Regions from separate parts of the Streptomyces sp. NPDC093065 genome, predicted to be linked through region 2. Evidence: riboswitches for the same ligand, from Rfam matches in the RefSeq annotation. Region 2 holds a riboswitch; the other holds the start of a gene.

Region 1 (3,278 bases), on a different contig from region 2:
AATGGGCGAGTCCGTACAGGCAGAGGTCATGATGAGCTTTCTCGTGTCCGAGGAGCTCTCTTTCCGCATCCCCGTGGAGCTGCGGTACGAGACCCGTGATCCCTATGCCGTACGACTGACCTTCCACCTGCCCGGAGACGCGCCGGTGACCTGGGCCTTCGGCCGGGAGCTGCTGGTCGACGGGGTGGGCCGGCCGTGTGGGGACGGTGACGTGCGCATCGCGCCGGTCGACCCCGAGCCGTTGGCCGAGGTGCTGATCCGCCTTCAGGTCGGCAGCGATCAGGCGCTGTTCCGCTCCTCGGCCGCGCCCCTTGTGGCCTTCCTCGACCGCACCGACAAGCTGGTGCCCCTCGGCCAGGAGGGCGCGCTCGCCGACTTCGACAGTCACCTCGACGAAGCCCTGGACCGCATCCTGGCGGAGGAACAGAGCGCGGGCTGAACCGTTACGGCACCGCCCGCAGCGGTGGCGTAACGCTTCGCCCGGCGCGTCAGCGCTTACGGCGGCGGCCCCGCCCGCCACGTGCGGGTGCCCCCGCGGCGGTCGCCGCCCCCGCGGTCCCGGCCGGCCGGTCCGCCGCCACGACCAGGGCGGCGAGGGCCGTGGTGACCGGCACGGAGGCCACCAGCCCGATCGAGCCGACCAGCGTACGCACGATCTCCTCCGCCACCAGTTCACTGTTGGCGACCGTCCCCACGCCGCTCTGCGCGATCGAGAACAGCAGCAGCAGGGGCAGCGCGGCGCCCGCGTAGGCGAGGACCAGCGTGTTCACGACCGAGGCGATGTGGTCGCGGCCGATGCGGATGCCCGCGCGGTACAGGCCGCGCCAGCCCATCGTCGGGTTGGCCTCGTGCAGTTCCCAGACCGCCGACGTCTGGGTGACCGTCACGTCGTCGAGGACACCGAGCGAACCGATGATGACCCCGGCGAGCAGCAGACCGCTCATGTCGATGGACGGGTACAGGCCGTGGATGAGACCCGTGTTGTCGTCCGTGTTGCCGGTGAGTGCGGCCCAGCCGATGAACAGCGATCCCAGCACGCCGATCAGCAGCAACGAGATCAGGGTGCCGAGCACTGCCACGGAGGTCCGGGCCGACAGTCCATGACACAGATACAGGGCGATCAGCATGATGGCGCTGGATCCGACCACCACCACGACCAGGGGGTTCGAGCCCTGCAGGATCGCGGGCAGGATGAAGAAGTTCAGCAGCAGGAAGCTGATGGCCAGCGAGACCAGCGCCATCAGGCCGCGCAGTCGTCCGACGACCACGACGGCGAGGGCGAAGATGCCGGCGAGCAGCGCCAAGGGGAGCCGGCGGTTGATGTCGGTCACCGAGTACTGCAGGTCCTTGGGCGCGGAGGGCTCGTAGGCGACCACCACCTTCTGCCCCTCGTGCAACTGCCGTGACTGGTCCGGCTGGACGATCTCGTCGAACGTACGGCCCTTGTCGTCGCCGGTGTCGACGCGGACGGTGGCCCGCTTGCACTCGCCCGTCGCCTGCTGCACCGCGGAGGAACCCTCGGCGGTGGACGTGTCGCCGGTGGGGGTGGCGCCCGAGCCGTTGACCGACTGGCAGCTCAGTTCGACCACCTTGGTGACGGTGGCCTGCTGTGTCTGCCGGTCGAAGCCGACGCCGGTGCGCTCGTGGGGCGGCGCACCGCCCGGCCACAGCACCGCGAGCCCGATCACCACGGCCGCGGCGAAGGGGATCAGGATCGCCGCGATGACCTTGCGCAGGTGCCGGGAGACGGGTGCCGCGGGCCCGTGACTGTGCGAGTGCCCGTGCCCGTGTCCGCCTCCCGATCCGTGTCCGCCGCCGGCGTCGTGTCCCCCACTCCCCGCTCCGTGCCCGTGGCCTGCCCCGTGTCCGTCCCCCGGACCGGGGCCCTGGCCCGCAGCGTGTCCGTGATCGGCCTCAGGTCTGCCGTCGCTCGCGCCGTGAGTGACGACGGGGACATGGCCGGTGGTACGACCGTCGCCCTCTGCGGCGTTCGGTCCGCGGCGGGGGCGGCGCGGCGGAAAGGAGGGGTGCTGCGGTGTGGTCACCGCCCGATCATCGCAAGAACGAGGGGGGCCCTCTGTTCACCGCGCCCGAATGGGCGCTAGCGTGGAGGCACCTTTGTACACGCGGGAGCTCGGAGCACCGGGCTGAGAGGGCGCTGACCTCCGTCCCAGCGATGTTTCACGGGAAACGTCACCGAAGTCGAGTGACGTATCCCACGAAACACCGTCGGACGGAAGCCGCTGCGTCGACCGCCGAACCTGTTACCGGGTAATGCCGGCGTAGGGAGTAGGTCTCATGACCATCAAGGACGCACGCACGCCTGCCTCCACGCAGAACTCCGCCCAGGCGGACACCGCGGACACCGAGAACGCGAACACCGAGAGCGCGGAGGCCGGGAAGTCCATCGGCTGGCACAAGGCGTACGTCGAGGGCTCGCGCCCCGATCTGCGGGTGCCGGTCCGTCAGGTGCACCTCACCAACGGGCAGTCGGTCACGCTGTACGACACCTCGGGCCCGTACACCGATCCACTCGTCGACACCGATGTCCGCAGGGGACTGGCCCCGCTGCGGGAGAACTGGATCATCGCCCGCGGCGACACCGAGGAGTACGCGGGCCGTCCCGTCCGTCCCGAGGACGACGGAGTCAAGCACACCTCGCCGCGCGGCGGCCTGCGCAACCTGGACGCCGTCTTCCCAGGCCGCCCGCGCCAGCCGCGCCGGAGCCGGAACGGGGTCGCGGTGACGCAGCTCGCGTACGCGCGACGGGGCGAGATCACCCCGGAGATGGAGTACGTGGCCGTCCGGGAGAACGTCTCACCGGAAGTGGTCCGCGAGGAGATCGCCGCGGGACGTGCCGTACTGCCCGCCAACGTCAACCATCCCGAGATCGAGCCGATGATCATCGGCAAGCGGTTCCTGGTGAAGGTCAACGCCAACATCGGTAACTCGGCGGTGACGTCCTCCATCGAGGAGGAGGTGGAGAAGATGACCTGGGCGACCCGGTGGGGCGCCGACACGGTCATGGACCTTTCCACCGGCCGCAACATCCACACCACGCGCGAGTGGGTCCTGCGCAACTCTCCCGTTCCCATCGGAACCGTGCCGCTCTACCAGGCCCTGGAGAAGGTCGACGGCCGGGCCGAGGAGCTGAGCTGGGAGATTTACAAGGACACCGTGATCGAACAGGCCGAGCAGGGCGTGGACTACATGACGGTCCACGCGGGAGTGCGCCTTCCGTACGTCCCGCTGACCGCGAACCGCAAGACCGGCATCGT
Region 2 (3,278 bases):
ACCACAGGACGTGCCGCACGTCGGACTGCGCGAGCACGTCCCCGATCCGGCCGAGCTGCCAGACCCCGTCGATCTCGAGGCCGCGCGCGACGATGGCGGCGACGGGGTAGGCGAAGAACACCGCGAAGAACGCGACGGGCACGGCCATGAGGCCGAGCCGCACCGCGCTCCCGCGCGCGCTCCGCGTCCGCTTCACCGCCTGCTCGCCTGCTCGGCTCACTTCAGTACGAGCGAGGTCCACGACTTGACCCACTGGTCACGGTTGTCGGCGATCTTCGCGGGGGCCAGGGTCTCGGGGTCCTTGGCCTGCGGCCCGAACTTCGTGAACGCCTCGGGAATCTTCGCGCCCTCCCGCACCGGGTAGACGAACATGTTCAGCGGCATGTCCTCCTGGAAGGTCCTGCCCAGCAGGAAGTCGAGGAGGGCCTTGCCGCCCTCGGGGTTCCTGGCGTTGCTGAGCAGGCCCGCGTACTCGACCTGCCGGAAGCAGGTGCCGTCGGCGACGCCGGTCGGCGCGGTCTTCGGCTGCGGGTCGGCGTAGATGACCTCGGCGGGCGGGGAGGAGGCGTAGGAGACGACGAGCGGGCGGTCGCCTCCCGCCTTCTTGCCGCCGGACGAGCCGGAGAACTCCTCGTTGTACGCCTGCTCCCAGCTGTCGACGACCTTGACGCCGTTCGCCTTGAGCTTCTTCCAGTAGCCCTCCCAGCCCCCGTCGCCGTACTTGGCGGCAGTGCCGAGCAGGAAGCCGAGACCCGGCGAGGAGCTGCCCGCGTTCTCGGTGACGAGGAGATTCTCGTACTCGGGTTTGGCGAGGTCGTCGTAGGACTTGGGCGGGGTCAGCCCGTGCTTGTCGAAGTACGCCTTGTCGTAGTTGACGCAGATGTCGCCGGTGTCGACGGGCGTGACCCGGTGCTTGTCCTGGTCGGCCCGGTACTCGGGCAGGACCTGGTCGGCGCCCTTCGCCTCGTACGGCTGGAACAGGCCGTTGTCGAGGGCGCGGGAGAGCAGGGTGTTGTCGACGCCGAAGAAGACGTCGCCCTGCGGGTTGTCCTTGGTGAGGACGGCCTTGTTGACGGCCTGCCCGGCGTCGCCGTCCTCCAGGACCTTGACCTTGTAGCCCGACTCCTTCTCGAAGGCCGCGATGACGTCCTTGGACGCGGCCCACGAGTCGTGGCTGACGAGGGTCACGGTCTTGGAGCCGCCGGAGCCGCTGCCCCCGCCGGCGTCGTCGGACGACGATCCGCAGGCGGCCAGCGTGCCGACCATGCCGAGCCCGAGGGCCAGGACACTGACCTTCTTGGTGATGCTCACTGAATTCCTCCTGGGTGACCAGGAGAAGACGCGGCCCTGCCCGGAACCCCTGGCGAGGGTCCCGGGCAGGGCGCAACAGCTCGAGTGGTGACCGATCTCCCTACCCAGAATGACCTGGGCCAGGTTCGGAGGGTCTGCGGCCGGTGCCGCACTCTCAGCGCTGTGGCGCTCCCCTGTCGGAATATGAAGATGTGATGGCTATGACGATGTACTTCCGGTACTGCCGCCGGCCAGGTTACCGCTCGCTCGCGGCGAGCTGACCACACGCCCCGTCGATCTCCTGCCCACGGGTGTCCCGGATCGTCACCGGCACACCGTGCGCCGCGATCGCCTCGACGAACGCCTTCTCGTCCTCGGGCCGGGACGCGGTCCACTTGGAGCCGGGGGTGGGGTTGAGCGGGATCAGGTTGACGTGCACGGGCCTGCCCTTGAGCAGCCGCCCGAGACGGTCACCGCGCCAGGCCTGGTCGTTGATGTCGCGGATCAGGGCGTACTCGATGGACAGCCGGCGCCCGGACTTCGCCGCGTACTCGAACCCGGCGTCCAGCACCTCGCGCACCTTCCACCGCGTGTTGACGGGGACGAGGGTGTCGCGCAGCTCGTCGTCGGGGGCGTGCAGGGAGATGGCGAGGCGGCACTTGAAGCCCTCGCCGGTGAAGCGGTGGATCGCCGGGACGAGGCCGACCGTGGAGACGGTGATGCCGCGCTGGGAGAGCCCGAGACCGTCCGGCTCGGGGTCGGTGAGGCGGCGGATGGAGCCGACGACGCGGTTGTAGTTGGCGAGGGGCTCGCCCATGCCCATGAACACGATGTTGCTGAGCCGCGCGGGGCCTCCCGGGACCTCGCCGTCCCTGAGCGCCCGCATGCCGTCCACGATCTGGTGCACGATCTCGGCGGTCGACAGGTTCCGGTCCAGGCCGGCCTGGCCGGTGGCGCAGAACGGGCAGTTCATGCCGCAGCCGGCCTGGGAGCTGATGCACATGGTCACCCGGTCCGGGTAGCGCATGAGCACGGACTCGACCAGCGTCCCGTCGAACAGCTTCCACAGGGTTTTGCGGGTGGTCCCCTGGTCGGTCGACAGGTGCCGCACGACCGTCATCAGCTCGGGCAGCAGCGCCTCCCGCAGCTCCTGGCGCGAGCCGGCGGGGATGTCGGTCCACTGCTCGGGGTCGTGCGCGTACCGGGCGAAGTAGTGCTGCGAGAGCTGCTTCGCGCGAAACGGCTTCTCACCGATCGCGGCGACAGCTTCCTTGCGCTCGGCAGGCGTGAGATCGGCAAGGTGCCGCGGCGGCCGCTTCGCTCCGCGGGGTGCGGCAAAGGTCAGCTCACCGGGGGCTGGACGGGCCACGGTCGGACAACTCCTCATGACGGCGGGCCTGTGGCAACCCCCCACGTCTGCGGGGACAACGGCAGGGCCGTGCCGGAGCCAGGAGACCTCACGGGGACACCCCCGCAACGGCGGGGACACACGGAAGGGCCCGCAGCAGACGCCGCAGGCCCTTTCCATGCTACCGGATGACTGTCAACCCGATCCGACGAAGATCACCAACAACAGCCACGCCACCGGCGCCGTCGGCAGCAGCGAGTCCAGGCGGTCCATGCTGTATCGATTCGCGGCTACCGCCGCGTGGCGCCACGGCCTGCACTCACCCGGATCCGACAAAGACGACCAGCAGGAGCCACGCCACCGGCGCCGTCGGCAGCAGCGAGTCCAGGCGGTCCATGATGCCGCCGTGACCCGGCAGGAGGGTGCCCATGTCCTTGATGCCGAGGTCGCGCTTGATCATGGACTCGCCGAGGTCGCCAAGGGTGGCGCTGACGGCGACCGCGAGGCCGAGCAGCAGGCCCTGCCACCAGGTGCCGTCGTCGATGAGGAACTGCGTGCACAGCGCGCCCGCCGCCATCGCGAACGCCACCGCGCCCAGCAGGCCCTCGCGGGTCTTGCCGGGGCTGATGCGCGGGGCGAG

The links. Region 2 has a riboswitch for thiamine pyrophosphate ahead of ACIQFU_RS19045 (thiamine ABC transporter substrate binding subunit). Riboswitches for the same ligand answer to the same signal wherever they lie in the genome.
Region 1: linked by a shared signal. The riboswitch ahead of thiC (phosphomethylpyrimidine synthase ThiC) and the one ahead of ACIQFU_RS19045 (thiamine ABC transporter substrate binding subunit) in region 2 are both predicted to bind thiamine pyrophosphate.

The regions. Positions count from the first base shown of each region.
Region 1 covers NZ_JBIVPJ010000032.1:17,360-20,637, forward strand. Annotated here, with positions in the region: gene ACIQFU_RS35490 (SsgA family sporulation/cell division regulator) at 2-439, shown strand; gene ACIQFU_RS35495 (YibE/F family protein) at 489-2,045, opposite strand; TPP riboswitch at 2,117-2,306, shown strand; gene thiC (phosphomethylpyrimidine synthase ThiC) at 2,299-3,278, shown strand, end outside.
Region 2 covers NZ_JBIVPJ010000010.1:61,318-64,595, forward strand. Annotated here, with positions in the region: gene ACIQFU_RS19040 (ABC transporter permease) at 1-241, opposite strand, end outside; gene ACIQFU_RS19045 (thiamine ABC transporter substrate binding subunit) at 217-1,311, opposite strand; TPP riboswitch at 1,391-1,496, opposite strand; gene rlmN (23S rRNA (adenine(2503)-C(2))-methyltransferase RlmN) at 1,547-2,659, opposite strand; gene ACIQFU_RS19055 (phosphatidate cytidylyltransferase) at 2,958-3,278, opposite strand, start outside.